3 regions of the Paenibacillus sp. GCM10027629 genome follow, and region 2 is predicted to be linked to each of the others. Evidence: predicted binding sites of a transcription regulator. Region 2 holds the regulator's gene; each other region holds the start of a gene.
What was found. Region 2 encodes Rex, which represses fermentation and respiration genes when NADH is low (regulators of the CRP and FNR family bind a similar motif). Its sites were predicted from a motif close to TTGTGAAATATTTCACAA; they were not measured.
Positions count from the first base shown of each region.

Region 1: the regulator Rex is predicted to act here: its motif matches at 1,460-1,477, upstream of ACFQZR_RS06880 (cytochrome ubiquinol oxidase subunit I).
Region 3: the regulator Rex is predicted to act here: its motif matches at 7,709-7,726, upstream of adhE (bifunctional acetaldehyde-CoA/alcohol dehydrogenase).

Region 1 covers NZ_JBHTGZ010000005.1:195,157-206,341, forward strand. Annotated here, with positions in the region: gene ACFQZR_RS06870 (ABC transporter ATP-binding protein) at 1-25, shown strand, start outside; gene ACFQZR_RS06875 (FUSC family protein) at 233-1,258, shown strand; gene ACFQZR_RS06880 (cytochrome ubiquinol oxidase subunit I) at 1,574-2,992, shown strand; gene cydB (cytochrome d ubiquinol oxidase subunit II) at 2,979-3,995, shown strand; gene cydD (thiol reductant ABC exporter subunit CydD) at 3,995-5,722, shown strand; gene cydC (thiol reductant ABC exporter subunit CydC) at 5,719-7,497, shown strand; gene ACFQZR_RS06900 (LysR family transcriptional regulator) at 7,859-8,692, opposite strand; gene ACFQZR_RS06905 (SDR family NAD(P)-dependent oxidoreductase) at 8,825-9,565, shown strand; gene ACFQZR_RS06910 (galactose-binding domain-containing protein) at 9,711-11,185, opposite strand, start outside.
Region 2 covers NZ_JBHTGZ010000009.1:1,763,449-1,774,633, reverse strand. Annotated here, with positions in the region: gene ACFQZR_RS17675 (biotin--[acetyl-CoA-carboxylase] ligase) at 1-288, shown strand, start outside; gene panB (3-methyl-2-oxobutanoate hydroxymethyltransferase) at 554-1,435, shown strand; gene panC (pantoate--beta-alanine ligase) at 1,432-2,310, shown strand; gene panD (aspartate 1-decarboxylase) at 2,325-2,708, shown strand; gene ACFQZR_RS17655 (tetratricopeptide repeat protein) at 2,817-3,446, shown strand; gene dinG (ATP-dependent DNA helicase DinG) at 3,696-6,587, shown strand; gene ACFQZR_RS17645 (redox-sensing transcriptional repressor Rex) at 6,565-7,230, shown strand; gene ACFQZR_RS17640 (amidohydrolase) at 7,205-8,518, shown strand; gene ACFQZR_RS17635 (cell wall elongation regulator TseB-like domain-containing protein) at 8,530-9,024, shown strand; gene ACFQZR_RS17630 (cytochrome-c oxidase) at 9,125-9,526, shown strand; gene ACFQZR_RS17625 (hypothetical protein) at 9,675-10,214, shown strand; gene ACFQZR_RS17620 (AAA family ATPase) at 10,207-11,185, shown strand, end outside.
Region 3 covers NZ_JBHTGZ010000009.1:1,943,985-1,955,169, reverse strand. Annotated here, with positions in the region: gene ACFQZR_RS18635 (FAD-dependent oxidoreductase) at 1-395, shown strand, start outside; gene ACFQZR_RS18630 (DegV family protein) at 510-1,352, shown strand; gene ACFQZR_RS18625 (copper-translocating P-type ATPase) at 1,513-3,615, shown strand; gene ACFQZR_RS18620 (hypothetical protein) at 3,739-4,164, shown strand; gene ACFQZR_RS18615 (hypothetical protein) at 4,266-4,628, shown strand; gene ACFQZR_RS18610 (response regulator transcription factor) at 4,723-5,424, shown strand; gene ACFQZR_RS18605 (HAMP domain-containing sensor histidine kinase) at 5,424-6,734, shown strand; gene ACFQZR_RS18600 (Crp/Fnr family transcriptional regulator) at 6,772-7,491, opposite strand; gene adhE (bifunctional acetaldehyde-CoA/alcohol dehydrogenase) at 7,811-10,423, shown strand; gene pflB (formate C-acetyltransferase) at 10,597-11,185, shown strand, end outside.

The DNA.
Region 1 (11,185 bases), on a different contig from region 2:
CAACCTGGAAGAGAAGCTGTCGTAATGTTATAGGTAGGGAACCAGCAGATGGAGGGCGAGAGCCCTCCTTTTCTCACCACATTGGCGATAAAAACCACCTCTAAACGCGGTCGCTCATCGTCGAATGTACCTCGATAGAGGTTTTCTCATAACTTGCCAACGCGCTGATGCACCATGTAATATTAGGCTGTACAGAGAACTCAGCACGTTGACAGAGGGAAGGAGGTGCGACATGGCATTAGGACCGCGTGTATTAAAAACAGGAATTGCTGTCGCGATGGCACTATATATCAGTATGTTTCTTGGATTCCAGACGCCTGTTATTGCAGCCGTTGCCGCGATCTTTGCTATGCAGCCTTCTATTTATCGTTCTTGGCGTTATTTCTTGGACCAGCTTCAGACGAATACATTGGGTGCAGCTATTGCACTTCTCGTCGGCATGGCATTCGCGAATGATCCACTCATTATTGGTTTAACTTGTATTATTGTGATTATGATCTGTCTGAAGATGAAAATGGAAGAGACCATCGGTCTGACGCTCGTGACGGTCATTGCCGTGATGGAAGCTTCTGGGCAATGGGATTTCGCATTAAGTCGATTCTTACATACGCTCGTCGGGATTGGTTCGGCTTTTGTCATTAACATTCTGTTCTTCCCGCCGAAGCCGAATGTACAGTTCTTGAAGCAGATAGATGCTGTCTTTAATAGGATGTCGCTGCTCCTTAGGACCGCCATCTCCGATGAGATGAAAGAATCCTCTTTCCGCTCCGAATACCATGCACTCGAGACGGAAATGTTGTCCTTGCATGATAAATTTAATTTGTTCGAAGAAGAAATCAAGAAGATCAAACGCGCCAAGTATCGCAGATCGCGGCAGATTGTTGTCTACAAACAGATGCTGAACACGCTCCAGAAAGGGCTTGAAGTGCTGGAGACGATCGATAATCATTACTTCCAATCCACACGAACGCCGGAAATCAATGCAGCCTTCGACAGACATTTGGAGCTGCTTGAGAAAGCGCATGAATTAGTCCTGTTGAAATTAGACGATAAAATGAAGCCGGAGCTGGAGAGTATCGAACAGATGGAGATCGAGAACGAGAAATTCCTCCAGACGGTCATGCAGAAAATTCATTTCGACGATGGCTCTCGCCGATTATCAATTGTCGCAGCTGCTTGCTATGAATACGGGTATCAGATTGCTCGACTGGATCGACTCGCAGGACATGCAGATATTGAGGAGAAATCTTCAGCATAAGATGGAAAAAAGAGACCCGGGTGTAAGGCATGCTTATAAGGCAGGCCTAGCACTCGGGTTTTGTTATGATAAAATGAAGTTTTTATTTTTGGACGGGCTGCCTTGAATGCAAGTGCATTTGACCTTCTTTTCTGTCTTTTTCAGGGCATTGTGTGACGAAATCGGGAATGTTCCCTTGCGAAAACGGATTCGCGCGAGATAATGTGATAAAAATCACATTAGAATATTCGAGGCCATGACAGAATACAGGAAGGAAGTGGGGCGGGGAGCCTTCGCCTCCAAATTAAAATGTTATCGAAAGGTGGATATGAACGGATGGATGCTGTATTTCTGGCAAGATTACAATTCGCATCGACGACAATCTTTCACTTTATCTTCGTACCGATATCCATTGGTCTTGCGTTAACGATTGCAATTATGCAGACCATGTACGTCGTTAAAGGCAAGGAAGAATACAGAAGCATGGCGAAATTCTGGGGTAAATTATTTCTCATTAACTTTGCAGTTGGGGTTGTTACGGGGATTCTGCAAGAATTCCAGTTCGGGATGAACTGGTCAAACTACTCGAGGTTCGTCGGAGACGTCTTCGGGGCGCCGCTGGCGATCGAAGCTTTGCTCGCGTTTTTCTTAGAATCGACGTTTATTGGTCTATGGATTTTCGGATGGGATCGACTATCGAAAAAGGTACATTTGGTCTGCATTTGGCTCGTTAGCATCGGTACGATTATCTCCGCATTCTGGATCTTGCTTGCGAACTCATTCATGCAGCGTCCAGTTGGATTTCAAATTCTGAATGGCCGCGCGGAGATGAATGATTTTTGGGCCCTGATCACGAATGGCCAGCTGCTCGTAGAGTTTCCGCATACGGTATTAGGTGCATTTGCAACAGGTGCATTCTTGATTACGGGGATTAGTGCTTACAAGCTGCTGAAGCGTCAAGATGTGCAATTTTTCAAGAAGTCTTTCCATATTGCGATTATTATTGGTCTGATTTCCTCTGTCGGTGTGGCGCTGTGGGGGCATCAACAAGCACAATATTTGATTCATACGCAACCGATGAAAATGGCTGCCAGTGAAGCCTTGTGGGGCAAGAGTGGCGATCCCGCGGGTTGGACGGTCTTCGCGACCATCGATCCGAAGAAGCAAGAGAATGGGATGGAGATTCAGATTCCGTACTTGCTGAGCTTCTTGTCATATAGTAAATTTTCCGGTGAAGTTAAAGGGATGTTAGAACTGCAAGCAGAATATGAGGCGACTTATGGTCCGGGGAATTATATTCCACCGGTACGCACAACCTTCTGGAGCTTCCGCATCATGGTTGGAGCGGGATCCCTGATGATTCTTATGGGTCTATATGGTACGTTCCTGGCGTGGCGCAAGAAGCTGGAGCAGCCGAACAAATGGTTCATGCGTTTGATGGTCTTAGGCATTTCGTTACCGTTCATCGGGAATACGTTCGGATGGATTATGACGGAGATTGGGCGCCAGCCTTGGACGGTCTTCGGATTAATGCGTACGGAAGACAGTATCTCACCGAGCGTAGGTGCGGGGCAGATTCTGTTCTCGGTCATTGCTTTTTCAACTATTTATCTGATTCTGGCGATTATTCTTGTCTATCTATTCATCAAAGTGATTCGCAAAGGGCCTTATGCGCCGGATGATCACCATGATGAACATTCCCATGATCCATTCGATCAAGTTGTGAAGGAGGAGAAGCAACATGCACTTACTTAATGATCTCTGGTTTGTTCTAGTGGCGGTGCTGTTCATTGGGTTCTTCTTCCTCGAAGGGTTTGACTTCGGTGTCGGGATGTCGACGAAATTGCTCGCAAGAACGGATGGAGAGCGACGCGTGTTGATCAATTCGATCGGTCCTTTCTGGGACGCGAATGAAGTCTGGTTGATTACTGCAGGGGGCGCGATGTTCGCGGCTTTCCCGAACTGGTATGCGACCTTGTTCAGTGGATATTACACACCGCTTGTGTTCCTATTGCTAGCTCTGATCGGGCGCGGGGTCGCGTTCGAATTCCGGGGTAAAGTCAAACATGAAAAGTGGAAAAAGACATGGGATTGGGTTATTTTCCTCGGCAGCTTATTGCCGCCGTTATTGCTTGGTGTCGTCTTCGCAGGTTTGATCAAAGGGCTTCCGATTGACGCACAGATGGAAATGAAAGCTGGCTTGTTCGATATGGTGAACGGGTACACGCTCGTTGGCGGTCTAACGGTCGTAATGTTGTGCCTCGTGCACGGTCTGATGTTTACAACATTGCGTACGGTGGGAGACTTGCAAGTAAGAGCGCGTAAGCTCGGACAGATGCTGCTCATTCCACTTGGGATATTGCTTGCAGCTTTCGGGATCATGACATATACAATGACGGATGTGTTCGAAGTTCGCGGCGGCATTCTTGCAGCGGTCGGCGTCGTTGGCCTCATTGCGTTCTTGTTGTCAGGTTACTTCATGAAAGTAAAAAAAGACGGCTGGGCGTTCGGGATGACAGGTGCGGTGATCGTGTTGTCGGTCGCATCGGTATTTATTGGATTGTTCCCACGTGTTATGATTAGTTCGATTGATCAAGCGTTCAACTTAACAATTGATAATGCAGCATCGGGAGCGTACTCCCTTAAAGTTATGACGATTGTAGCGTTAACCTTGCTGCCATTCGTATTAGGTTATCAGATTTGGAGTTACTTCGTATTTCATAAACGGGTTCACGAGAAGGAGCACTTGGAATACTAATGGGAAAAGACATAATGGGATTGAAGGGGGCAAAGTCGGTGCTTGCGCTGACGGCCTTCCTGACCCTTGTTCAAAGTGTGTCTATTATATTGCTGGCGACATGGCTGGCGGAGGTCATCTCCGCCTTGTTCGCTGGCCAACCGCTGCAGGAACAGTACGGCAAAATGGCCATGTTCCTGTTTGCTTTTATATTGCGGCAGATCACGGGTCTTGCGATGCAGAAGATAGCCTATCGGTTCGCGGAGACAACGGGCAGAGATTTGCAGCAACAGCTGCTGCAGAAGCTGTTCGAGCTTGGCCCTCGGTTCGCGAAGAAGGAAGGAACGGGCAACCTCGTGACGCTCGTGCTCGACGGCATAACGCAGTTCCGCACCTATCTGGAGCTGATCGTTCCGCGGATGATGGGTGTGGCGATTACGCCAGCGCTTATTGTCCTCTTTATCTTCGTGAAGGATCCAACAGCGGCACTTATCTTGATTGTGACGTTACCGATTCTGATCGCTTTCATGATCTTGATTGGGCTTGCGACGAAGAAGCATACCGAGAAGCAGCTTGAGACCTACCGGAAGCTATCGAATCACTTCGTCGATTCCTTGCGCGGACTCGAGACGCTAAAGTTCCTCGGCCGTAGTCGATCCCATGGGGATACAATTGAACAGGTGAGTGATCGCTATCGCAGCGCGACAATGAAGACGCTGCGGATGGCATTTCTCTCTTCTTTTGCGTTGGATTTCTTCACAATGCTGTCGGTTGCTTCGGTGGCGGTCAGCTTAGGGCTGCGACTCATTAATGGCGAGATGGGGCTTGAGGTTGCGCTGCTCGTGCTGATCCTTGCGCCGGAATATTTCTTGCCTGTGCGAATGGTCGGAGCGGACTATCATGCGACGCTCAAAGGGAAAGAAGCCGGGAAGGCCATGCAAGCGATGATTGCGGAGGAAGGGCTGAAGGTTGGAGTGTCGGTACTTCCGGTAGGATTCACATGGACGAAGGACAGCGTTCTGTCGTTATCGCATGTGAATGTTCAGCATGAAGTGGAAGGGCCAAGTTCCTTGCAGGACGTATCGCTTGAGATTGCAGGCATGAAGCGCATCGGGATCATCGGGGAGAGCGGCGCAGGCAAATCGACGCTCATCGATGTACTAGGCGGCTTCTTGCAGCCGAATGTGGGCACGTTCCGATTGGATGGCGTGAACATCCCGGGGCTACATGATGCAGCATGGCGCGGAGAGACGACGTATATTCCGCAGCACCCGTATATTTTCGATATGTCGCTCGCAGATAATGTGCGCTTCTATCGTCCAGAGGCTTCGGATGAAGAGGTGGCGGAGGCCACTGCGGCCGCAGGACTTCAAGAACTGGTGGCTCAGCTTACGCATGGCATGAACGAGGTGATCGGAAATGGCGGTCGGCAGCTCAGCGGCGGGCAGGAGCAGCGGGTTGCACTGGCACGGGCTTTTCTAAGTGATCGATCGGTTATTCTGTTGGATGAACCGACAGCTCACCTAGACATTGAGACGGAGATGGAGATCAAGGAGACCATGCTTCCGCTGTTCGCGGGTAAGCTCGTGTTCCTCGCGACACATCGATTGCATTGGATGCCGGATATGGATCTCATCCTGGTGATGGATCAAGGCCGGTTAGCTGAGATGGGGACGCATGATGAGCTGCTTGCGCAGCGCGGCGTCTATTACGGACTGATGACAGCAGAAATGGAGGGGATATCGTGAGAGAAGAATCGTGGTTCCGTCCTTACGTTCGGCAACACGGATGGCGGTTCGCCATGGTCATTGCACTGTCCCTCTTGACTGTGCTGGCAGCGAGCTCGCTCATGTTCACGTCCGGCTTCTTGATCTCGAAATCGGCACTCCGTCCGGAAAATATTCTGCTCGTCTATGTCCCGGTTGTCTTAGTGCGTACGTTCGGGATCAGTCGCGCAGTTATTCACTATGTAGAACGTCTGGCTTCGCATGATGCGATTCTTCGCATTTTGTCCAAGATGCGGGTTCGGTTGTATCGCATGCTCGAACCGCAAGCTTTGTTCATCCGTTCGCGGTACCGGACGGGGGATGTGCTTGGGGTACTCGCGGACGATATCGAATATTTGCAAAATGTTTATTTGCGCACCGTATTTCCGACGGTAGTCGCACTCATCATGTATATTGCTGTAGTCGTCTTGCTAGGTTGGTTCGACATCGGCTTCGCGTTCTTGATGGGGTTGTATTTGTTCGTTCTCGTCTTCGTACTGCCAGGTGTATCGTTATGGATCACGCATTCACGGCATGAGCAGATGAAGCAGCAACGCAGCCGGTTATACCGTAAGCTGACGGACGCCGTGCTTGGCATGGGCGATTGGATGATTAGCGGGCGTGCTGCGCAATTTGCCGCAGCCTATGAAGCGGATGAACAGCGAGTAGCGGCGATTGAGCGTTCACTCAGCCGCTTAGCACGCGTACGTATGTTCATTGCGCAGTGTATCGTGGGGCTCGCAGTCGTCTCGATGGCGTATTGGTCGGGGCAACAAGCGGCGGAGGGGTCGTTCACTGTTACGCTGATCGCAGCGTTTACGCTCGTCGTCTTCCCGCTGATGGATGCATTTCTGCCGGTCTCGGAGGCGATTGAGAAGATTCCGCAGTATCGCGATTCGCTCGGGCGTCTGAATGAGATGAGAGATGACGGCGGGGACCTTGGAGTTGATCCTTCTGCGACAGGATTACCGCTTCTTGCGGGGCAAGCTGCGTATATTCAGCTTACAGATGTCTGTTATCGTTATCCATCATCGGAGCAGCTGGCAAGAGACGCTGCCGATCCGCAGGCTTCAAATTGGACGCTAGAGGATATCCAGCTTGATCTGCCGCAAGGGAAGCGCGTGGCGATCATCGGCCGCAGCGGCGCAGGGAAATCGACGCTGCTCAAGCTTGTGCAAGGCTCACTGGTGCCGAATAGCGGGCATGTGCATATCAATGGCGTTCCCGCGTCTCGTTATGGGGAGCAGATTGCCTCGGTTGTCTCGGTGCTGAATCAGCGGCCGCATCTGTTCGATACGACGGTGGCGAACAACATTCGCCTCGGGCGCGCGGATGCTTCGGATGAGGAGATCGCGCAGGTGGCCCGGCAGGTCAAGCTGGATCAGCTCATTGCATCGCTGCCGGAAGGGTATGCGACGCCGATGCTCGAGACCGGGCAGCGGTTCTCCGGCGGCGAGCGGCAGCGGATCGCCCTCGCGCGCGTGCTGCTGCAGAACACGCCCGTCGTCATCCTCGACGAGCCGACGGTGGGCCTCGATCCGCGCACGGAGCGCGATCTATTGCAGACGATCTTCCGTGCGCTGCAAGGCAAATCGCTGCTCTGGATCACGCACCATCTGGTGGGCGTGGAGCTGATGGACGAAGTTATCTTCATCGAAGATGGGCGCGTTGCGATGCGAGGTACGCACGCAGAGTTGATGCGGGAGCCGCGGTATGCGAAGCTGTACCGGTTGGATCGCCCGCAGATCCATACATGAATAGAAAGGCGGTATCTACGATGGAAGTCGTGGGTACCGCCTTTTTTGTGTATAGCAGAGGAGAGGTATTGGGGGCCGTAAGTAAGTACACGCTACAATGGATTCTATCCACGATAGGAGGTGTGTTTCTGCACGATTTCGGGGCTATGTTGGATCCTAGCAGGATAGACGACCCAATAGGCGCCAAGGTTAGCGAAATGATGGAAAGTTAGTGCGAGATTCCATGATAGCGTACGAAGTAGGATGCAAAGTCCGAAAGTTGCTGCAAATATCCAAGATAGGAGATGGATGAAGTCATATCCTCATGAGATCTATCCGTAACAAACGGCAGCAAACTCTAATACCTCGTAACGTGCCTTTGCTACTTGTCCTTTTCCAACATCTGAATGAAGCTTGTAAGTGCCTCAGGCTTTGCCGCCGTTCGCTTGACGATAAATTGAATCCCGACGTGGCGCAATCCATCAGGTAGAGGAATACAACTCACATCTGGCGGGACGACACTCTTCGGCAATAAAGAGATGCCCATGCCTTCTTTGACACCTGTCAGAATGGCGTTCAGCGTATCGAATTCCATGACAGACACAGGCTGTTGATCCTGTTGATCGAACCATTCAAGCAAGCGTCGTCGATATGGACAATCGGGAAAAGCATTAACAATAATAGGTTGTTCCAGCGGATGAGAATCACTCGATGACGATATGAGTACGAGTTCCTCCTCCCAGTTCATGACGGCTTCGACGTGCTCATCATGGAATTGATCGCTAATGAACGCACCATCGAGCTCGCCATGTGCGACATGTCGAAGCAACTCCATTTGATTACCAGTCTTCATGGATATCTGTACTTGCGGAAAGTCGCGGTTATATCGGCTAAGCAGAACTGGCAGGCGCTGAGCGGCAAAGGTCTGTGTAGCCCCGATCCGCAGGACAGCTTGGGCTGGCGTCGCAGCTACTTCTTTTTTACCTTCTTCCAGTAAGTTAATCACTTGGTTCGCGTAGTGAAGCAGCTTCTCGCCCGCAGGCAAGAGCGTAACCCCTTTGTTTGTGCGTTCGAATAGGGGGACGCCGAGCTCCTGCTCCAGCTTTTGAATGCGAAGTGTGATATTGGACTGCACGTACCCTAATCGATCAGCTGCTCTAGAGAAGGATAATTCCTCGGCAACGCATTGGAAAATTCGAAGCTCGGGACTTTCCATGACAATCCCTCTTTTCCCAGTATCAGTTTTATTAATAGTCAGTATGATATCTAACAATTATACAACGAGATTAGGGGGCAGTACGATGGTAACAGAAGGACAGCAACGAAAGGAAAGGATCGGTGAATCTCGATGGAATTGCAAAATAAAGTGGTGTTAGTAACGGGTGGAGGAACAGGCGTAGGTCGGGCAACAAGTATCCTGCTTGCGAGAAAAGGGGCCATCGTCGCGGTGAACTATTCCAGATCGGAAGCGGAGGCTCTTGCAACCGTCCAAGTGATCCGGGACAATCAGGGTCAGGCGATTGCCGTCAAAGCGGATGTATCCAATGAGCAAGAGGTGCAGCAGATGATTGCGAACATTGTGCATAAGTACGGGAACGTAAATTATCTCGTGAACAATGCGAGCATTACGGCGCAGCTTCCGATGAGCGACCTGGATGCCGTGACGGATGAGACGTGGGATCGTCTGCTCGCCGTGAATGTCAAAGGGATGTTCTATACGGTGAGAGCTGTGGCTCCGTATATGAAGAAGAATGGAGAGGGTGCGATCGTGAATCTCGGCAGCGTCGCGGGAACGACAGGGCTTGGCTCCTCGCTGCCTTACGCCGTATCCAAAGCAGCCGTGCACGGACTGACCAAGTCGCTCGCCCATGCGCTTGCGCCAGATATCCGCGTTAATGCGATTGCCCCGGGCGCAGTCGACACACGATGGTGGGCAGGCCATGAGGCGAAGATGCATCAGTTGGCAGGCAGCATCTTGCTGCAGCGGATATCGACACCGGAGGATATTGCGGAGTCAATCGTCTCTATGCTGCTGCAGAAGTCACTGACGGGCCAGATCATCACCGTGGATAATGGTCAGACGATGTAGAACGAAGCCTTGCGAGCGGCACCATTGGATGAATACAGAGGGACGGGGTACAAGCTAAAAAAAGCCCAGCACAGTGTATCGTGCATGGGCTGGTTTTGTTATTAGGGTAAGAACCCGATATCAGGTTTTACGCGTTGCGAGTGGATCAGCTGCCGTATACTGCGAATTCATAAAGGGAATACCAGTAGCCGGTGCCTTGATTTGTCGCGAGCATCCTTACATACCTTGCATTTAACGGTTCGAAGTAGATGTCGTCGATGCCGCCATCGCCCTCCGATGTCACATACACATCCGACCAGTTGAGTCCATCGTTCGACAACTGAATCCTGTAGCCCTTCGCATAAGCAAACTCCCAGTTTAGCTTGACATTATTGACGCGGTACTGTTGTCCGAGGTCGACGTAGATCCATTGTGGGTTGGAATATAGACTGGACCATCTGGTCGTCAGGCTGCCATCTACCGCTTTATCGGCCGTGTATGCGGCTGTCTCGTTGGAAGAGGAGGTTGCTGATTTGTTCAGCGCTAGATTCGGTTTGCCGTAAATCTGGAATTCGTACAAGGAATAGCCGTAGAAGGAGTAGGCTCTTTGCGTCCCGTACATCCGGACATATCTCGCGTTAACCGCAGCAAAGGAGATGTCGTCGATACCGCCGTCGCCCGTTGTCGTGGTGTACACGTCCGTCCAATTAGATGCGTCGTTGGACACTTGGATTTTGTAGCCGATGCCAAAGGCGAGCTCCCAATTCAGTATGACGCGATTCACGTTATACGTCTGCCCGAGGTCGACCGTGATCCATTGCGGGTCTGCGAATGTGCTGGACCATCGCGTCGTTCCGTTGCCGTCTACCACATTGTTTGCCGTCAAGGTGGCATCCTGATAGGTGGATGACGAAGCCGTCTTGTTCAATGCTAGATTGGCAGTTAAGCCAGATCCTACGCTATCTCCGAATATTTGGAACTCATAAATGGAGTAGCCGTACATCGTTCCCCGTTCCGTTGCGCTCATTCTCACATACCTTCCCGTTATAGGGGCGAAGGCGATATCGTCGACGCCGCCGTCGCCTGTCGTTGTCGTATAGACATCCGTCCAGTTGGTTGCATCGTTCGATACTTGGATCTTATAGCTCTTTCCGTACGCGTACTCCCAGCTCAATTTGACCCGGTTCACGTTATACGCTTGCCCGAGATCGACGTAGATCCACTCGTTGTTTGAATACTGCTGGCTTGACCACCTCGTACCTGGCAAATTGTCGATGGCTTTGGCCGCGGTGTTGGAAGAACTCTGGTTCGTAGAGGCAACGGCCGTTTTACCGGTTGCCAAATTGCCCGGAATTGTGTACGTCCCTTTGGTGAATTTGTAGATGTCTTCATACATCTGTCTACCGTCATAAATGCCGTTAATGCCGCTGTTGTTCTTGTTTTTATAGAAGTTATAAATCGCGAAGATATCTTGGTACCAGCCCTTGATCGCTCCCGTCATATATCCGTATTCAGCGCCGGCTTTTAAGTAATTATCGAACCGGTTTTTGAAATCGAGGTCGTGCATCGCCCTTTCGTCAAATTCCATCTCAATGCCTTTATTGTATGTTGTAGCTTGGTTGGTTACAGCGGTCATTCTCG
Region 2 (11,185 bases):
AAGATTGAATCGGGCTCTAAGGTAGATCGTACAGCGATTATTACAGAGTTCTTGGCTGAATTCGAGACGTTATACGCGCTCTATAACGAACAAGGCTTCGCGCCCATCCGAACATTGTGGGAGGCATTATCTATCTCACTGCACCGTCCGATTACCATCAATACGCTGCAAGGCAAGGTGATAGGAATCGCAGAGCAGCTAGACGAGCTTGGCGCACTATGGATTACCGAATCGGCAACAGGCGAACGACGCAAAATTTTCTCAGGCGATGTGGAATTTCACAGATGAAAATATGCATTGAATTTGTTATACTGGTCTGTATAGAGGCAGTATCAACCCCACGTTGAACTGCACTCTAACAGATGTGTACTAGCATTCCAATTGAACTCTATATCTTAGTGGACTATGGATTCTGCTCTGAGCCGAAGGGACCGAGACAGAAGGATCAGCACCATGATTCTTTTTTGTACGGTGACCTTTTTAGTGGAAATGCTAAAAGGTTTTTTTGTTTTGCGCACAATACAAAAAAGAAGGGATGATGAACATGACAGAAATGAAACGTAAACAACGACTGACAATTCCGAAGTTCAAACAAATGAAGGTGGATAAGAACCCCATCACCATGATTACAGCGTATGATTATCCATCTGCGATTTTAGCGGAGGAAGCCGGGGTAGACATGATCCTCGTAGGAGATTCCTTGGGGAATGTGGTTCTTGGTTATGACTCAACACTTCCGGTGACGATCGATGATATGGTCTATCATACCCGTTCCGTCGTTCGTGGTGCCCAGGACACCTTTGTGGTCGCCGATATGCCGTTCATGACGTATCACGGCAGTGTAGATCAGACGCTTCGCAATGTGGCGCGGTTGATGCAGGAAGGTAGAGCGCATGCGGTTAAGATGGAGGGCGGGGCAGAGATTGCACTTGCTGTGGATGCGGTCGTCAAAGCAGGCGTACCTGTCGTCGGACATATTGGCTTAACACCACAGTCGGTTCATCAAATTGGCGGATTCCGTGTACAAGGGAAGGTCCCGGAGGATGCGAAGCGATTGCTCGAGGATGCCAAAGCATTAGAACGTGCCGGTGCATTTGCCATCGTCTTGGAGCTCGTAACGGAAGAAGTGGCGACATACATCTCGGAGCAGCTAAACATCCCAACCATTGGCATTGGGGCAGGGCGCGGATGTGATGGGCAAGTGCTCGTATTCCATGATGTGGTCACCTATGCATCACCTTATCGAAATAAGAAATTCGTCAAAACCTATGTCGATGTTGGATCGTTAATCCGGCAGGGCATTTCACAATATGTGCAAGAGGTCAAAGAAGGCAGCTTCCCAGCGCCTGAGCATGTCTTTACAGCAGAAGATACCGTTGTAGAGAGCCTCTATGGCGCACGCAAGCAGGAACGAAAGGCGGAAACCGTGCAATGATTGCAATCGAGCAAATTACAGAGCTACGCCATCAGTTAGCTCATTTACGTCAAGAGCGTTCAAATGAAGGACGTATCCCAACAGTTGGCTTTGTGCCGACGATGGGCTATTTGCATGAAGGCCATGCAAGTCTAATACAAGCAGCGAAAGAGCAGTGCGATATCGTCGTATTGAGCATTTTCGTCAATCCGATTCAATTTGGCCCGAACGAAGATCTCGATAAGTATCCTAGGGATGCGGAGCGTGATTTAGCACTCGCTAAGCGGTTAGGTGTGGACCTTGTCTTCTTGCCAACGGTGGATTCAATGTACCCGACACCTACGAAGACGAAAGTCAAAGTCGATGAAGTGACGACGCTCCTGTGCGGAGCTAGACGCCCAGGACATTTTGATGGCGTTACGACGGTCGTCTCCAAATTGTTCAATATCGTCCAGCCTGATTATGCTTTCTTCGGCATGAAGGATGCACAGCAAGTGGCTGTAATCCAGCAAATGGTCTCTGATTTGAATTTCCCAGTGACGATTGTGCCATGTCCGATCATTCGTGAAGAGGATGGCCTTGCACTTAGCTCACGTAATGTCTATTTAACGGAACAACAGCGTCAAGAAGCACTTGTCTTATCACAGTCCTTATGCCGAATTGATGCGTGGATGCAATCCAAAGAAATCTCAACCGTATCCCAATTACGGGATCGTATTATCCAGCATATTGAGACATCGCCTTTGGCTGATATCGATTATGTTGAGATCTTATCTTTCCCACAATTAACGGAGCTGGGAATTAATGCGTCGCTTCAAGCGCATAAGGGTCAAGCGATCATCGCACTCGCGGTTCGATTTGGCACAACACGCTTAATCGATAACCGAATTTTATAAGGGGTTGACGGAATATGATGAGAAATATGATGAAATCGAAGCTGCATCGGGCGACAGTAACCGAAGCGAACTTGAACTATGTTGGAAGCATTACGATTGATCGCGATTTAATGGAAGCAGCAGATTTGTGGGAGAATGAGCGTGTACAGATCGTGAACAATAACAATGGCGCACGACTAGAGACATATGTCATCCCTGGAGAGCGGGGGTCAGGCGTGATTTGTCTGAATGGCGCTGCCGCAAGACTTGTTCAACCGGGCGATCAGGTCATTATTATTTCTTATGCGATGATGTCGAATGAAGAAGCCAAGAATTATAAACCACAAGTTGTAATTCTTGGAGCGAATAATCAAATCATAAGCCAGACCAATCAGGAAATTCACGCCACGATTCTTTAATCGTTGGTTTCCAGTATGAAAAGCCCTGCCTTTACGAAAAATGAACATGTAGCTGTTAGCTGTTGTACATCATCATTATTTCACTTTCGCTAGAGGTGGGGTGCATTTATGTTTCAACATTTATTTGCGACGATGAACGAAATGTTGGATGAGATTCTTGTGCATTATCCAAAGGCTCAAGGTGGGGCTAAGCAGGACTTGCAGCAAAAATTAACCTTGCTGAAATCCATGAGTGACGGGATTGTCGAGGAATGGCTCCGGTTCGAAGAGAAGATGGGAGTGCTGCGTGAAAGTCAGCCTGATCATGCTTCGGTGACTGTTCTTCCTGAGAGCCAGAGTGAAGCTTTTCAACGTGGACAAGGATATTACAAATTATGTATGTATGATTTGTCCGCTGAAGCGTTCGAGCAAGTGATCCGGCATTTTCCCGATTCATTGGTTGGACGTATTTATTTGGCCATGGCCTACCTGCAGCTGAATGAGTTCAATGATGCTTATCGACATTTTCAATTTATTATTCCCCTTACCGAGAGCAAGAAGCTGAAGGCCATCTCTTACAATGCTCTAGGCTGTATTCAAGCGCAAAATCAGAATATCGAGAAAGCGCAAGAATATTTCCATCATGCCCATCAAGCGGATCCGACCTTTCAAGAACCGCTCACCAATTTGAAGCTATGCGAAAGCACGGAATACGAAGGCGCTTATCAGTATGGCAGCGAATTAACTTCCTTTATGTAATCTTTAGAGGTTATTCAAAAAGTCATCTTTTGATCACGAAGTATTTCATTGAAGTGAATTTCGACATCGAATCTTGCGCTCATCCTCGAATTCTCACAACCTTAGCATTTGCTTCCGAAGTAAGTTTTCTTCGAAAACTTTCAGGTGCTGAAAAGCCGACTTTTTGAACCTGCAATTTTTAGCTAATTCCAAAATTCCGGGTGATCTGTTATGCTTAAGAGATCATTGGAACGAAGGGACCTTATTACGATGAAATTCGCAGTTCTCGATTTTGAGACAACAGGAAACCAGCCCACCGATGAAATCATTCAGGTTGGGCTTGTTATTATAGATCATGATTTATCCATAGATCGAATTTTCACTTCTCTTGTGAAACCAAGCACGAATATCCCACCTTTTATTACCCAATTAACCGGGATATCAAATGATGATGTAGCTGATGCACCAACGCTGGATGATGTGATGATGGAGATGGTACCTCTCCTTGGAGATGTCGTACTGGTCGCACACCATGTCGCATTCGACTTTAACTTTCTGCAGCAGGCACTGGATCAGACGGGGTATTTACCATTCACAGGTCGAATCTTGGATACGATCGATTTCTTGCGGATTTGCTTTCCTGCATTAACGACGTATCAATTAAGCGCAGTAACATCGTGGTTCGATATTCCGCACGAACGTCCTCATCAAGCGGACAGCGATGCCTTAGCCACTGCTCATGTATTACTGAAATGTCTGGAGAAGTTGGATGATCTTCCGCTCTTAGCTATTCAACGATTAGCTGATTTGTTCGCGCAAGATGACAGCGATCTGAACTGGTTCATGCATGAACTGCTGACTGACCGAGAGATGCGTCCGGTCATTACCGATGATAGTGGTCGTTCATTTCGTCAGTTCTCGCTCCATATTGAGGATTGGACGGAGATTCCTCCGCCTCGAGAAGAACTGCTTACCAACCCGCTAGAAGGCCAGACCTTCGAACAGTTCTGTACCGATTCGATTGATCGTCTACGACAATTCCTTCCTCAATTCGAACAGCGTGAAGCGCAGAATATTATGTTCCATGAAGTGAATTCAGCGCTAGAGGATGATCATCATCTTCTGTTGGAAGCGGGTACAGGAACGGGTAAATCCTTAGGGTATTTGATCCCTTCGATTTATTACAGTGTCAAGAATGATAATAAAGTGGTCGTCAGTACACACACGATTAATCTGCAAGAACAGATTCGACAGCGAGACGTGCCGCTTCTCAAGACGATATTACCGGTTGATTTCAGAGTATCGGTATTAAAAGGTCGCAGCCATTATTTGTGCTTGCGGAAGTTTGAACATAAAATAAATACAAAAGATTTCATTACGCCAAAGGAAGATATTATTACAGCAGCACAGATGCTGGTCTGGCTTGCCGAGACAGAGCATGGCGATAATGAAGAGCTGCATTTTGGCAATAAAGGAGCCGATTTCTGGGATACGGTTGCTAGTGATACGGATTCTTGTCTGAATCGAGCTTGTCCTTGGTTCCGCAAATGCTTCTACCATCGTGCTCGCCATGAAGCAAATATCGCAGATGTGATTATTACGAACCATTCCTTATTATTTACAGATATCAAGGTGGATCATCGATTCTTACCTGCTTATGATCATCTTGTCATTGATGAGGCCCATCATCTCGAGGAAGTCGCCGGGAAACATCTCGGTCTGCATGTGAAATATTTCAGTCTTGTTCATACCTTGCTGCGCTTGCTTAAGGATAGTAAGAATGGACAATTGCCGACGCTGCGTAATCGTCTCCATGTTATTCCTGATGAGAAGGCGCAAATGGCATGTGAAATTATTGAAGATTCCTATTCGCAGCTTGTTGATGCCAAAGAGATGTGGGATAAGTTAACGGAAATTTTGTTCAGTATGATGCCGCAGCGGACAAGTGATGCGAATCAAGAACAGGGCCAATATGTATATCGACTGCAGACAGAAAAAATGCCAAATGATTGGGATGCTGCTTCGGTACTCGAAGATCAGCTGAATGCCCTCTTGAACGAAATCGTTCGTAAATCTGAGCGATTGCTGCAAGATCTGCGGGATATACAGGAGGAATATGGGATTCAAGCGGCCGTGACGGATTTATCCGGAACAGTGAAGGATTTGGCGCGTGCGCGTGATGACATCCGATACTTTATGAAAATGAAGGAGCCGAATGTCGTATTCTGGATGGAAGCGAGCAGTCATTTCCGTAGTAAATCCTTGCAATTATTCGCTGTTCCAGCGGATGTCAGCGCTCAGCTGAAGGAATATTTCTTCGATGCGAAGAAAAGTATCGTGCTCACATCAGCAACCTTATCGGTTGATAAATCTTTCCAATATATGATTGAGCAGTTAGGATTGCAGGAAGCCCAGGATCAGGGACGGCTTCAGAGCATGGTGCTCCCATCGCCCTTCCAGTATCGTAAACAGGCGCTAGTGGTGATCCCACGCGATTTCCCGATGCTCAAAGGATCGAATCCGGATGCACATTTCGTGCAGACCTTAGTGAAGTCTCTGGCTGACGCAGCCGTGGCTACGCATGGCAGAATGCTCGTCCTGTTCACATCGTACCGGATGATGAAGCAGGTGTACGATCCACTCAAGGAGCTACTAAGCCCGCATCAAATTCAGGTTATCGGACAAGGCATTGACAGCGGGAATCGGAGTAAGTTAACTCGCAGGTTCCAGGACCAATCGGCGTCCGTTCTCCTTGGTACGAGCAGCTTCTGGGAAGGTGTCGATATTCCTGGTGATGCGCTAACCTGTCTGGCGATTGTGAGGCTTCCGTTCCAGCCGCCGAATCATCCGCTCATTGAAGCGAAGTCGGAGCTGCTGCAGAAGGAGAAGAAGAATCCATTCATGAAATTGTCGGTTCCACAGGCGGTTATTCGCTTCAAGCAAGGGTTTGGACGATTGGTACGTACCGCGCAAGACCGTGGGATCGTCATTATTTATGACACACGTGTTATTGAATCTTATTATGGCAAGTATTTCTTATATTCTTTACCAGGTCCGAAGATGGAGCATATGCGGCTAGATCAAATCGTGCCTCGAATGCAAGAATGGCTGTCGGACGAGGAAGAGAGGGGAGTCATCCATGAAAACAATGAAAATATCTGAAGCAGTTGTACGCCGTCTTCCCATTTATTTGCGCTATTTGAGTGAATTGCAGCAGCGTGAAGTCCTTACGGTCTCCTCGCAGGATCTCGGATTGAAGCTGGATTTAAATCCAGCTCAAATCCGTAAAGATTTAGCGTATTTTGGCGAGTTCGGGCGTAAAGGGATTGGCTATGATGTTGCTTATTTAATTCAGAAAATCCGCCAAATTTTGAAGCTAAATCAGCAGATTAATGTCGCTCTTGTCGGGGCAGGTAATCTTGGCCAAGCATTAAGTAACTACAATACATATCTTAAGGATAATATGAAAATTGTAGCTGTCTTTGATGCACATCAGCCGAAGATCGGCAGCAAGATTAATAATATTGTTGTTCAGCCGATGGAGGATTTAGAAGAGACTGTTCGTGAGCATAATGTTCGTATCGGTATTATTACCGTTCCTGCGATGGAAGCACAAAATGTGGCAAATGCTTTTGTGAATGCGGGTGTAGAAGCAATTCTGAATTTTGCACCGGTCATCTTAAAAGTGCCTCAGCATGTGCGTGTGCACACAGCTGATTTTACAACGGATTTATTGAGCTTGGCGTACTACTTGCACAATGGGAAGGATATGGACGAAGATGAAGAAGAATCTATGGATCATTAAGAACGGCTATTTCGCCGTTATGAACGCAGATAAACCTGTAATTCACGGGGTTATGGTGATAGAAGGGGATCAAATTCGGTATGTAGGCGAGCAGCTTCCAGCGGATTTGGTGATTCCTGAAGATGTAGAGGTTATGGATGGCAAAGGGCTATTGTTCTTGCCTGGTTTAATGAATACGCATGGTCACGCAGCAATGTCCCTGTTGCGCGGTCATGGTGATGATCTTGCATTGCAAGTATGGCTCCAAGAGAAAATGTGGCCGATGGAAGGCAAATTCACCTCGAAGGATGTCTATTGGGGTACATCATTATCTGTCCTGGAAATGTTAAAAGGTGGAACGACAACCTTCCTCGATATGTACGATCACATGGATCAAGTGGCAAAAGTGACAGACGAATCAGGTATTCGCGCGGTGCTGATGCGTGGAGCAATTGGTCTATGTCCTGAGGATGTCCAGCTGGCGAAGCTTGCGGAGGCGGTTCAATTTGCGAAGGATTGGCATGGCAAGGCGGATGGAAGAATTACGACGATGATGTCCCCGCATGCGCCTTATACCTGTCCTCCTGCGTTTATTGAGAAGTTCGTACAAGCTGCGCATGATCTAGACCTGCCAATGCATACGCACATGTCGGAGACGGCAGCCGAAGTACAGCAGAATGTGAAAGAATATGGGCTTCGCCCTGTGGCGCATCTCGAGAAGTTAGGTGTATTCACACGTCCGACGCTTGTTGCGCACGCGGTACATTTGACGGATGATGAGATTGAGACGCTTGCACGTTACAACGTAAGTGTATCGCACAACCCTGGCAGCAATTTGAAGCTTGCGAGCGGTGTTGCGAGAGTACCGGATCTGTTAAAAGCAGGCGTAACGGTATCGCTTGGTACGGATGGCGCAGCGAGCAACAACAACCTCGATATGCTTGAAGAAATGCGTCTTGCTGCATTAATTCATAAAGGGGTATCGGGTGATCCGACAGCTGTGCCTGCCTTGGAAGCCTTGCGTTTAGGCACGGAATACGGCGCGAAATCGATTGGGCTGGAGAATGTGACGGGATTGCTTCGTGCAGGGATGAAAGCCGATTTCATCGCTGTTAACATTGATCAGCCGCACTATAAGCCGCATACAGATCTGATCTCCCATGTGATTTACTCGGGTGCAGCACAAGATGTATGGCATGTATGGGTAGATGGCAAGCAGGTCGTCAAGAACCGTGAATGTCTAACCCTCGACGAAGAGAAAATTATGCGTGAAGCACAAGCTTGCTTCGACGGATTGTTAGCGCGTTAAGGGAGTTACAGATGCAGAGAAGATGGATCGTTATTATCATATCTGTCATTATACTGATTTTGCTCGGACTGCATTTATATTATCGGAATGTACAGAGCGGTGAATGGATTGCAGAAGATCGGGCAACGAAAGCTGCCTTAGAGCAATCATCCTTGAAGAAGGTAACAGGGATACAGAAGTCTGTATGGGAAGATGTATATTATATCGTCAATGGACTGGATGAGCAGGATCAGAATTTAGTGGTGTGGGTCAATCAAGAGGGAACTTCCGTACATACGGAGCAACTGAAGCAAGGTTCGACGAAGGAAGCGATACAAGAGAAAGTATTAAGTCGATCGCCTGGCGCAGATATCATTACAATCGTACCTGGCATTTGGGAACAGCAGTATGTATGGCAGGTGTTCTATAAAGCGTCCAAACCGAACGAAAAAGTACACTACTACTATGATTTTTACCGTTTCTCGGATGCAGGGTATTTGACAACGTATACCTTGCCTAATCGGTAAGAAAACCTTTGGAAAAAATGTATTCTAAAATAAGGATCTCGTCGATATACTAATCCCGACCGAGTAAGGTCATATTGATCGGAAGGGGTTGGTTCGATCCATGGGTGTTCGATTTCTGAAGATTGGCGTGCTGTACTTTATCTTGTCAATGGGTTTGGGGATGTATATGTCAATGGCCAAAGATTATGTGCTTGCAGGTGTTCATGCGCACGTAAATCTAATCGGTTGGCTATCTATGGCGGTATCTGGCGTGATCTATATATTATTCCCTAGGGCGGATAACAGTGCTCTGGCGAAGTGGCATTTTTGGTTAATGAATTTAGGTGTCATCGTTATGATGGGCTCTCTAATCACCTTATTGCTTACGAAAGAAGAGACGCCGTGGGGACCGATTATTGGTGCGGGTGGTGCTCTACTTATCCTTAGCGCCATTTGTCTCCTGATCAATCTCTTTAAAAATGTGAATATCAATGAGACGCGTACATCGAGAAATTCAAAGTGACAGCGGAATTTGAAGAGCTTGCCTTCTAAGGCAGGCTCTTTTTCAATTGTTCGAGCGATGGTTGGTAGGACTTCCACACATTACATTCTTCAATCGTATATATCCTATGATATACTGTGTGATATACGAAATGAAGGAGGGCGTTACATTGAAAATACGTGTTAAACCACTTATCCTAACACTGGTCGGATCGATGGCCGTCCTTTTTGGCGGCTGGTTCTTCTATCAGAATGTAGCTGTACAAAGTCCTGTAGAGAAGGTAGCCAAAGAAGTATCGACAGTATCTGATGCGAAAGCAAACATTACGCGAAATGATGTTCAACTCGTCATTCAAGTTCAGCCTGATGCGAATTTGCGAGAAATCGTTCAACATATATATCAGTCCGGTAATAAAGTCATTGGCGATAAGAAATTGAATATTACCGTAAGTAATCCGTCGTCTCCACTGCTTGATGATTGGTGGTCTCATGCTCTGTTCGGCGTCGCACAAGCGATGGAGAATAAGCAATACTCAGAGATTCCACAAGTATTAGAAAAGACGAGTAAGTCGTTAAATCTAACACAAGTTCACACATCTGCTGAGATGGATGAACGAAATGTATATGTTACCATTACCGATGGAAAGGCAAGCAAGTATGTTATTCTTCCTCGCAAGGGTGAGCCCGTGGGGGTGTGGCCTAATGCTTAAAGGGTGGAGAGAAGTCGTTATTGGATTTGTGATCGCGTTATTTATTTTTCTCGGCATCATTGGGGTGAACATCCTGCCTTTTGTTGGTGTCGCCCTTGTGATCGGAGTTATCTATTTAGCCATGAAGAGCCGTGGGGGCAGCTTGACGGTTGGAAGACAACAACGCCGAGTAGGCGGATCGTCTAAGCCTAGTTATTTGACCTTTGAACAGATTGGCGGTCAAGAACGTGCGAAGCAGGAATTGATTGAAGCGTTGGATTTCCTCATCAACCACGAGGAGATTAAGAAGTTCGGGATCAGGCCGTTGAAAGGTATTCTATTAACGGGTCCTCCGGGAACCGGGAAGACGTTAATGGCAAAAGCAGCAGCGCATTATTCGAATGCAGTGTATGCTGCAGCTTCCGGTAGTGAGTTCGTTGAGATGTATGTCGGGGTTGGTGCAGGCCGTATCCGTGATTTATTCAAGCAAGCAAGAGATCAAGCCGTGAAAGAGAAGAAAGAAAATGCGATCATATTCATCGACGAGATCGATGTCATCGGCGGGAAGCGGGAAGGCGGCCAGCAGAAGGAATATGATCAGACGCTCAATCAGCTTCTAACCGAAATGGATGGGATTTATTCGAATTCTACCCCTCGTGTGCTCGTGATTGCTGCGACGAACCGGAAGGAAATGCTCGACAGCGCATTGCTGCGTCCAGGCCGATTTGACCGGCATATTCGTGTCGATTTGCCGGATAAAAAAGGTCGATTGCACATCCTGAACATTCATGCAGAAAATAAACCAATGGATAATTCGGTGCAGCTGGACACGATTGCCGTTCAGTCGTTTGGATTCTCCGGCGCACAGCTCGAAAGTGTCATGAATGAAGCTGCAATCTATGCGATGCGGGAGAAGCTGGAGCAGATCGAGCAGCGCCATTTGACCATGGCGATCGATAAAGTCATGCTCGGTGAGAAGACGGATCGTGAAG
Region 3 (11,185 bases), 180 kb from region 2:
TTGCCCAAGGCCTTGAGCAGGCTGCAAGCTTTGGCGCGGAATATGTGGAAGCGAAAGTAACGAATGTGACAACCACAGAAGAAGGAATTCAAGTACATACCGAGGGCGGCGACTATACGGGGAAGCATGTTCTGCTTGCAACAGGCGCGTTGACAGACCTCGCGAATCATATTGGTCTTGAATTAAAAGAAGGCCGTGAGCCGCGTATTAAGACAGTTATTGCGGTAGATGCTGACGGACGGACGAGCCAAGCGAACATTTGGGCAGCGGGTACGGTAGCAGGTACAAGTGTCCATACGATTATTACATCGGGTGACGGCGCGAAGGTTGCGATTAACATTATTAGTGAATTGAACGGCGAACGTTATGTGGATCACGATGTCTTGAAATCTTAATCCTATGAATCGATTGCGAGATTAGGAAAATTCCTAGTGTTGAACTCGTGTCATGATGTCAGTATAATGAGACGGATACGTAGTACATCATGATGACGGGAGAATCACGAATCTATGACGATCAAAATCATTACAGATGGCAGCTCAGATCTTACACAGGAGCTCTCAGAACAGTACAACATTTCAATAGTACCGCTGTGCGTCCAATTTGGACATGAACAGTTCAAATCCAATATGGACTCAGAATTGTTCTATGCCAAGATGCAAGCGTCCGAAGAGCTTCCGAAGACATCGAGTCCTTCGCCGATGGCGTTTCTAACCCAATTTAAGGCGGCGGATCCGAAGCAGCCCATTCTTGTATTGACGTTATCTTCCGTCTTAAGTAGTACTTACCAGCATGCATTAATGGCGAAAGAGATGTATCGTGATGAAGGCTTCACAGGTGAATTGGAAGTGATCGATGTGAAGACGACATCCATGGGTCTCGGATTAATTGCGATTCGCGCGTCCGAATGGGCACATACGATGGCATTTGAGGCGCTGCTTACACGAATTCAAGCACTTATTACATCCTCGCATACTTTATTTACTTTAGATACATTGGAAAATGTCATTCGCGGGGGGCGTATGAGCCGCCTGGCAGGGAAGGTTGCTTCGGTTCTGAATATAAAATTGCTGATGCAGGCGAGTGAAGAGGGAGCGGTCGAGGTCGTAGAGAAACTTCGCGGGACGCAAAAAACAATGAAGCATTTGATGGATAAGGTAGGGGAAACTTGGCATCATGCCGATAAATCCTGGATTGCATGCGCCCATTCGAATTGTGAAGAGCGGGCCAAAGCCTTCATGAAGGATTTAGTGAGCAAATATCCATTCGACAAAGTGATTATTACGAATATGGGCCCAGTCATCGGAACGTATGCGGGTGAAGGCGGTATTCTCGTAAGTTATTCTTCATAGAGCATTGATCTAACATGCGGAGATCTATCCGCATGTTTTTTATTTCATTCGGAATAAAGCTTTCTCCATTTCCCACTGTGAAACATGTTGCACGGGGCATGGGGGGTTGTTATGATAAAGGAATAAGGTATGAATCGGTTGAAAAATCGAAATAAATAGAATGAGCTATGCAAGATGGAATGAGGTTGTGTCGATGGATAAGAAGGAATTGCAAGTTCGTAATATAGATGCATTCGAGAAGTCGAGTGCCGCCTTGGACAATCGAATAATGAAGAATACCCTAGCGGAACAGCAGAAGAATCTGATTCTATCCGTGATTTTATCTTTACCTCTCTTATGGGTGATGATCTCACGTTTTGCCTGGATGACGAACATGTATGTTCCTTCGTTCTTACTTAATCCGTGGGTACAATTTCTCCTTGCGACCCCGGTACAGTTCTGGATTGGCCGTTCCTTCTATGTGGGCGCTTGTCAAGCACTGCGGCACGGGATTGCGAATCTAGATGTGCTCGTCGTGTTAAGTACGACATCCGCATACGTTTACAGCCTAGTTGCCATGGTCAAATGGACGAACCAATATTACTATATGCCTGGCGTCTATTTTGAGACAAGTGCTCTATTGATTACGTTGGTACTCATTGGGAAGCTGCTCGAGTCTCTAGCGAAAGGGCAGAATTCTGCGGCAGTAAAGGCCTTGATGCGTTTAAGACCTCATTCAGCGACGATTATGCGGGACGGTCAGCCCGTCAATGTTACGATTGAAGATGTCCAAGTGAATGATATTCTGCTCGTTCAACCAAAAGAACAGATTCCTGTAGATGGTACGATTGTGGAAGGCGCATCGTTCATCGATGAATCGATGTTAACTGGAGAAAAGAGCCTTGTCTCTAAACAAAGCGGTGATCGTGTCTTTGGTGCAACGATTAATGATGAATCGAGCTTCTATTTGAGAGCAGATCGAATCGGTGGACAGACCGTACTGTCCCGCATGATTAAAGTGGTGGAGGAGGCGCAGCAATCGAAAGCGCCTATTCAGCGGGTTGCGGATTCTGTTGCGAGTGTATTCGTGCCTATTGTGGTTATGATTGCTATCATCACGTTTGGTTTATGGTATATGGTCTTCCAGGCCGGAGATCTTGCGGCTGCGCTTGAAGCGGGAATATCGGTATTGGTTATTGCTTGTCCTTGTGCACTTGGTCTGGCTACCCCTGCATCCATAATGGTTGGCTCTGGTCGTGCAGCGGAAGTTGGTGTTCTATTCAAGGGCGGCGAGTTCCTCGAATCCACGCATGAAGTAGACACGATCGTGTTAGATAAGCGGGGGACGATTACGAAGGGACTTCCTACGCTGACAGAGGTAGCGCTCGAGCATAATCTTGATCAAATTCAAAGCGGACTGAATGCGGAAATGCTGCTGCGTTGGATTGGGCTTGCTGAACGCAGTTCTGCTCATCCGATTGCTGCTGCTATCGTTCGAGGGATCGAAGAACGAGGTATAAGCCTCGCAGATGATACGATTACGATAGAATATCTTGAGTCTTATGCAGGTTATGGGATACGTGCTGTTGTCGATGGGCATGATCTTGTGATCGGTACCAGAAGATTGCTCAGTCAATATCATATTGGCTTCAGTGTCGCAGAGCCTAAGCTGGCTGCACTAGAATCAACGGGCAGAACAGCAATACTCGCAGCGGTTGACGGAACTTATGTAGGTACACTTATGGTATCGGATGAGGTGAAAGAAACGACGGCGTCTGCCATTGCAAGATTGAAGCAAATGGGGATTGAAGTGGTCCTCATGACAGGAGATCACCGTCGGACGGCGAACGCCATTGCGCATGAGGTTGGGATTGTTCATGTCCTTGCGGAAGTGCATCCCGATGAGAAAGCAGAAGCCATTCGAACGTTACAGACGGAAGGACATCAGGTCGCTATGGTAGGTGACGTATCGAATAATGGAGCTGCACTAGCCGCTTCAGATATCGGTATTTCGATTGGACCAAGCTTGGATGTGGCGATGGATGCAGGGGATGTCACCATTATGCGAGAAGATCTGAACTCGATTGCAGATGCCATTCAGATTAGCAATAAGACGATGAACAACATGAAATTAAATCTGTTCTTAGCGCTCGTGTATAATACGATTGCGATTCCTATTGCGGCTTTTGGCTTGCTAGAGCCTTGGATTGTTGGAGCAGCGATGGCGCTAAGTTCTATATCGGTTGTGTTGAATGCTTTACGATTACAGAAGGCGAAATGGTAGTAATCCCTTGATTTGGGACTTTTGAACGAGTGATATCATTTTGTAATCGCTTTGATACCCTTTTTCGTACAAACTGTATCATAATAGAATCGTTAGATTATGTGCGGAAAGAGAGTGTCGACGATGAATTCAAAGAAACTAATCCTCGGAATTTACGCATTGATGTTAAGTTTATTCATCATATCGTGTTCTACAACAGATCATCTCGATTCCGAAGCCCCGGTACTAAAGAGTACGCAGGTGAACACGGTTCCTACGATTGCTATCGGTATTAATGGTGGGAATATCGTTCCGAATCTTACGAAATCCATTTTAAGTAAGTATAAAGAGGGGATCACATTGCGGCAGCTTCTTGAGGGCAGTGGTGTCATCAAATTAACTGCAGATGGTAAAGATATCGTATCTGTGAACGAAGTCGCCTTGGATTCGCGGCTCCATTGGGGAATTCTACTCAATGGTAACCCGCTGACAAGCGGAAAACGGATGGATATGGTCATCAAAGAAGACGATATTCTAGAGATCGTAGTGAAAGAAACGAAAACGAAATAAATCACGTTGATTTTCATACACTTTTCACATCATTTTTCGATAATCCTCACATGATTGGGCGCTAATATTAGGTTATACCCAATCGAGAGGAGAGTTACAAAATGATGAATTTGAAAAAAACCGTTGTAACATGTTTGACAGCTGCACTGATGGTGGTTAGCGCTGGTACAGCAGCCTTTGCTGCAGATGCACCAACGACAGCGAAGAAAGTAGATACGAAGGCAGCGGCAAAGGTAGAGACAAAAACGGCAACAACGAAAGCCGTGAAGGTTACTAAACCAGCACCTGCTCCTAAAAAAGCTAAAACGGTGAAAGTCGTTAAAAAAGCCGTTAAATCAAAACATAAAGCTGCGAAGCTTAAAAAACATGTATCTAAACATAAAAAACATCATCACAAAGCCATTAAAAAAGCAAAAACAACAACAACGACAAAAGCAAAAACAACGACGAGTAGCAAGAAGTAAGCAATTGATCCATAAAGGCGGGAGGACGGAGTCTTCCTGTCTTTCTTGCTTTCTGCTAGAGTGAAGGGAAAGTAGACGAAGGAGGGAGCATGTGGTGTCACATATATTTGTTGTTGATGACGATCCGAATATTTTACAACTCATTTCAGAGTATCTGCGTAAGGATGGGTTTCAAGTGACATCCTTCCCTGATGGTCACGAACTTGTGGACCGAATTCGTTCAGAGGCGCCGGACTGTCTGATTCTAGATATTATGATGCCAGGCGTGAATGGGTTGTCACTGCTTACAACGATTCGTACATTCACAGAGATGCCGATTATTATGATTTCAGCACGCGGGGAGGAAGAGGACCGGATCATTGGTCTGGAGCTGGGGTGTAATGATTTCCTTCGTAAGCCGTTTCATCCCCGTGAACTTGTTGGGCGTGTGAAAGGTATGCTGCGTCTCGTTCAAATGCATAAATCTGTGGACGCAACGACGTCAGAACATGGAACTTATTTAACGGTTGGGAATATGAAGGTCAGTGAGGAGCTTCGCCGCGTTGAGGTGGAGGGGATGGAGATATCCTTCACTTCTCGTGAGTATGATTTGCTCGTATTCCTAGCGACTCATATGGAGCGTCCATTCAGTCGAGAACAGCTGATTCAGCAGGTCTGGAAATATGATTTCTTGGGCGAAGTTCGCGTTGTTGACGATCTTGTTAAGCGGCTTCGTAAGAAGTTGGGCGATGCAGGAGCAATTTTCCATATTGATACGTTGTGGGGTTTCGGCTATAAGGCGACGGTGAAAAGCTGATGCGTACGATTCGAGGTCGAATTTTTATTGCACTCATTATTGTCATGATTTTCTCCGTATTCACGTCCGTCTATATGGTAGATCGGCTCGTCGATGGTATGTTAATGGACCAAGCAAGGAACCAGTTGCGTATTCAGATGGAGAAAGGGATACAAATTATTGAAGGCGGCGATCCCGAGGATTTAAGCTCAGATGATTTGGAATTGCGCTTTCGGGATCGGATGTACTATGCTGATTTTTTTATCCTTAACAAAGAAGATAAGATCATAGCTGCAGGTGATGATGAAATGATTGGTCGAACTGTGCATATTTCGATGGGGCGACAGGATCATTTCTTCGAGCTGAACCAAGAGAAAATGATGTATACGCATCAAAATCTCAAAAATGGGCTGCGCATCATTGTCTATACGCCAATGGATATTTTGAATCAAGTTTCAGATCGAATTCTCCATATCTCGATAAGATCGGTCATTATCAGCTTCGTCGTCATCTTCATCGTCGGCTTATGGCTAGTCTGGAATACGACGAGACCGCTTATGAAGCTTAAAGAGGCGGTGAGCCGATTTGAACCATCGTATCGAGGCGCACGGATGCCGAAGGGAGACGACACGGAAATTGGACAGTTAATGAATACATTCCACACCATGTCCGAACGTATTAGGCTGCATCATCAGCAGCAGACAGAATTCCTGCAGAACATATCTCATGAACTTCGTACGCCTTTAATGTCTATTCAGGGATATGCGGAGGCGATTAAAGATCAGGTGGTGTCCGTAGAAAAAGGGGTAGAGGTCGTATCGACGGAATCCAAACGGCTGATTCAATTGGTCGATAAGCTGCTGCAGCTTACAAGACTAGAGACCTTAGACGAAGTATGGAAAATGACAAATGTAGATTTGAAAGAGTTGATTGAGCAGGCTGTACAGTTATTGGGGCCCGCTGCTAGTGAGCGTCAGGTTAAGATCGAAATGCATGCTGCCGCGATGGAATTGGCTATACCCGCGGAGCAAATTTTTCAGCTGACCATTAATTTTCTGCAAAATGCGGTTCGCTATGCAGCGACGGAAGTGGTAGTAACACTGGAACAGACGCCAAGTGGGTTTTGTATCATCGTTGATGATGATGGTCCAGGGGTGCCCATCGCAGAGCGGCAATCTGTCTTCGAACGGAATTATATCGGCGAAGCGGGAGTAACGGGAATTGGGCTCGCGATCTGCAAGCATATTGCAGATAAGCTGCAGACGAAGGTCGAATGTCTGGAATCACCGAATGGTGGTGCGAGGTTTACATTTGAATATAAGACGAAATAAAGACCACCTATGCTTTTTGACTAGGCGGTCTTTATTATTAAATGCGGCATATCGATAATGGGCATTTCTCACAATGACAAATTTCCTGCAGCTGCTTAACATCTTTAATGACAATGAGTCCGCCTTCGTATTCGATGGCATCTTTCTTACGTAGGTCGCTAAGCATCCGATTTACACTTTCACGTGTCGCACCGATCATATTGGATAAGTCCGTATGTGTTACTTTCTTGTTGATAATCGTGTGTTCTCCGTGCGGTTCACCATAAGAATTACTTAGTCGAATTAGTGTAGAGCATAAGGCGCCAGGTTTTCCATAGAGCATGAGGTCGCGGAATTTCGTCTGCGTGAGCCGATGATGCTGTCCCATCCATTTCATGAACTCAATGGAGAAGTCGCAATGTTGGCAGAGGAGAAGCTCAAGATCTTTCTGCTCCACGATACCAATTTCCGTCTCTTCCATCACTTCAGCTGTGAAGCTGTGTTTGCCTTGGTTGAAGGGATCGACATTCCCGACTAAGTCCCCAGCTTGGTACATATACATAATGAGCTCTTTGCCCTCATCAGTCGATTTTGTGATTTTGACTCGGCCTTTGCTAATATAGAACAGTTTGTCGGTTGGATCGCCCTCCCAGAATAAATGGGATCCCTCTGGAAAAATTCGTTCTTTCATTACGACAGATAACCGATTGAAGTTCATGTCCGAGAATACGCTGGTATTACCTGTTCTTTCTACATCGGTTGGAGATAGAAGTGTCATAATATCATTTCCCTCCTCTGATATGCACTTTTTTAGTTGTTAAAATCTATGATGTGCATTTCTTCACAAACTTATTTTATCACGTTTTTGATCACATCATAACGTTAATTTTTAAGTAAATTTGAATATTCAGTAAACATTGTGGTAAAAATCACTGACGAATAGTAGCACAATCGAAAAAGTGATATTGTGATTTCTTTCACAATATGTTCACACTTTGTGAATAATTTCACGTAGAAATTTGGGGAACAATGTGATATGATCAATTTGTAAGCAGGAATTGTTAAATATATGAAGTTTAAATGGAGGATGGAGAACCATGGCAGTGAAAGAGACAAAAGCAGAAAAAACTGTACCTACTGTGCAGGAACACATCAATTCCCTCGTAATGAACGCGAAAGCAGCGCTTGACGAGTTCATGGGATTTAACCAGGAGCAGATCGACTCCATCGTTCAGGCGATGGCGCTTGCAGGACTGGATCAGCATATGCCACTTGCCAAAATGGCCGTGGAAGAAACTGGCCGTGGCGTATACGAAGACAAAATTACGAAGAACATCTTTGCTACAGAGTACATTTACCACAGTATTAAATATGATAAAACGGTTGGCGTGATCGAAGACAACTCATTCGATAATTTCCAGAAGATTGCTGAACCTGTCGGGATTGTGATGGGGATTACACCAGTAACCAACCCGACATCAACAACCATGTTCAAGGCTCTGATTTCGATTAAAACACGTAACCCGATCATTTTCGGATTCCATCCATCAGCTCAGAAATGCAGCGTCGAAGCCGCTCGTATTCTACGTGATGCAGCAGTCGCTCATGGCGCACCGAAAAATTGTATTCAATGGATCGAGTTCCCTTCCATGGAAGCAACAGATTCATTGATGCATCACCCAGATATTGCGCTTATCTTAGCAACTGGCGGATCAGGCATGGTGAAGGCGGCATACAGCTGCGGCAAACCAGCACTTGGCGTTGGACCGGGTAACGTGCCAGCGTTTATCGAGAAAACAGCGAATATAGAACAAGCAGTTACTGACCTAATTCTCTCCAAAACATTCGATAACGGTATGATCTGTGCTTCGGAGCAAGCTGTGATCATTGAAGAGCCGATTTATAATAAAGTGAAGAAAATAATGACAGACAATGGATGTTACTTCTTATCCAAAGAAGAAACAGCGAAATTAACAGGCAGCGCGATGAAAGGCGACAAATGTGCGGTAAATCCCGTCATCGTTGGACAGCCGGCAACGAAAATTGCTGAGATGGCTGGTATCAAAGTTCCTGAAGGGACTAAAATTTTGATCGCTGAACTTGACGGTGTAGGTACACAATATCCATTATCAGCTGAGAAATTAAGTCCAGTTCTTGCTTGCTACAAGGTAAAAGATGCTCAAGCAGGTATCGATCGCGCAGCAGAAGTTGTCGCATTCGGCGGTATGGGCCACTCGTCAGCGATCCATTCGAACGACCAAGATGTGATTGCACGATTCGCGGATCGTCTGCAGACAGGTCGGATTATTGTTAACTCTCCATCGACCCATGGAGCAATCGGGGATATCTATAATACGAACATGCCATCGCTCACACTTGGTTGTGGATCTTACGGACGTAACTCGACATCCTCGAACGTTACAGCAGTTAATCTCATTAACGTGAAAAGGGTGGCGCATCGTACCGTGAATATGCAATGGTTCAAAGTACCGGATAAAATTTATTTTGAAAAAGGAAGCACACAATACCTTGAGAAAATGCCGGATATTAGCCGCGTCTTGATCGTAACGGATCCAATGATGGTGAAGCTTGGATATGTTGATAAAGTAGAACATTATTTGCGTAAACGCCAAACTCCAGTTGCGATTGAGATCTTCTCGGATGTTGAGCCGGATCCATCGACAGCAACGGTTGAACGCGGAACAGCGCTCATGAACAGTTTCCAACCAGATTGCATTATCGCACTTGGCGGTGGATCGCCGATGGATGCTGCGAAAGGCATGTGGCTGTTCTATGAATACCCTGATACCGACTTCGACGATTTGAAACAGAAGTTCATGGATATCCGCAAACGGATCTACAAATACCCACGTCTCGGACAAAAAGCGAAATTCGTTGCGATTCCGACGACTTCCGGTACAGGTTCAGAAGTAACATCGTTCGCGGTTATTACGGATAAAGAAAAAGGTAATACTAAGTATCCTTTGGCAGACTACGAATTAACACCAGACGTAGCGATTGTCGATCCTGAGTTCGTATACTCATTGCCTAAAGTAGCTGTTGCTGATACAGGCATGGACGTATTGACACACGCGATTGAAGCTTATGTATCCGTAATGGCGAGTGATTTTACCGATGGTCTTGCGATCAAAGCGATCCAGCTGGTATTCCAATACTTGGAGAAATCCGCCAACGAAGCTTGCCCAACTGCGCGTGAGAAAATGCATAATGCTTCGACGATTGCAGGGATGGCCTTCGCGAATGCATTCTTAGGCATTAACCACAGCTTGGCGCATAAATGGGGCGGTCAATACCATACAGCACATGGACGTACAAATGCGATCTTGATGCCGCATGTCATTCGTTATAATGCGAAGAAACCGACGAAGTTCTCCTCGTTCCCGAAATATAACCATTTCGTTGCGGATGAGCGCTACGCAGAAATCGCGCGTATTCTAGGATTGCCAGCGAAGACGACGGAAGAAGGCGTCAATAGCTTGGTCAATGCAATCCGTGATCTGAACAGAAAATTAGGCATTCCTGAATCATTCCAAGCGCTTGGTTTCGATGCGAAGGATTTTGAATCGCGTGTTGATTATTTGGCAGATCGTGCATTCGAAGATCAATGTACAACAGCCAATCCGAAATTGCCGCTTGTAACTGAGCTAGCAGATGTCTACCGCAATGCCTTCTACGGTAAATTTGAATAAAGTTTTACGATTTCATTAATGTAGAAATTGGATGCGTAGAGGTGTGATGGATGTCACACCTCTATTGCGATAAATGAGCTAGAATAAGGATGTAACGAGATAGTGAAAAAAGTTACAAAGTATTGTCGGCTGCTCCGATGAGCGGCGAAAATAGAAATAACGGAGGGATTTCGATGTCGGTGATCGAAAGAGAAGTTATGGACAAACAACAAAACGGATGGCGTGGATTTAAAGACGGTAAATGGAGCAGAGAGGTAAACGTAAATAACTTTATCGGTCTGAACATTACGCCTTACCTTGGTGACGAAGCTTTCTTGGCAGGCCCTACAGAGAATACAACGGCCCTTTGGAAGATCGTATCCGAACTTACGAAAAAAGAAATCGCGAATGGCGGCGTGCTGGATGTAGATGTGAATCATCCTTCAACGATCGTATCCCATGGCCCTGGTTATTTAGATAAAGATAAAGAGCAAATCGTTGGACTTCAAACAGATGAGCCTTTCAAACGTTCGATCCAACCATTTGGCGGCATTAAAATGATGATTGATGCATGTAAAGCATACGGCTTCGAATTGCCGCAAGAGATCATCCACATGTTCACAGAAATTCGCAAAACACATAACCAAGGTGTATTCGATGCCTATACATCGGAGATGAGAGCAGCACGTAAAGCGGGTATCATTACAGGTCTACCTGATGCTTACGGTCGTGGACGGATTATCGGTGACTATCGCCGAGTTGCCTTGTATGGTGTGGATTTTT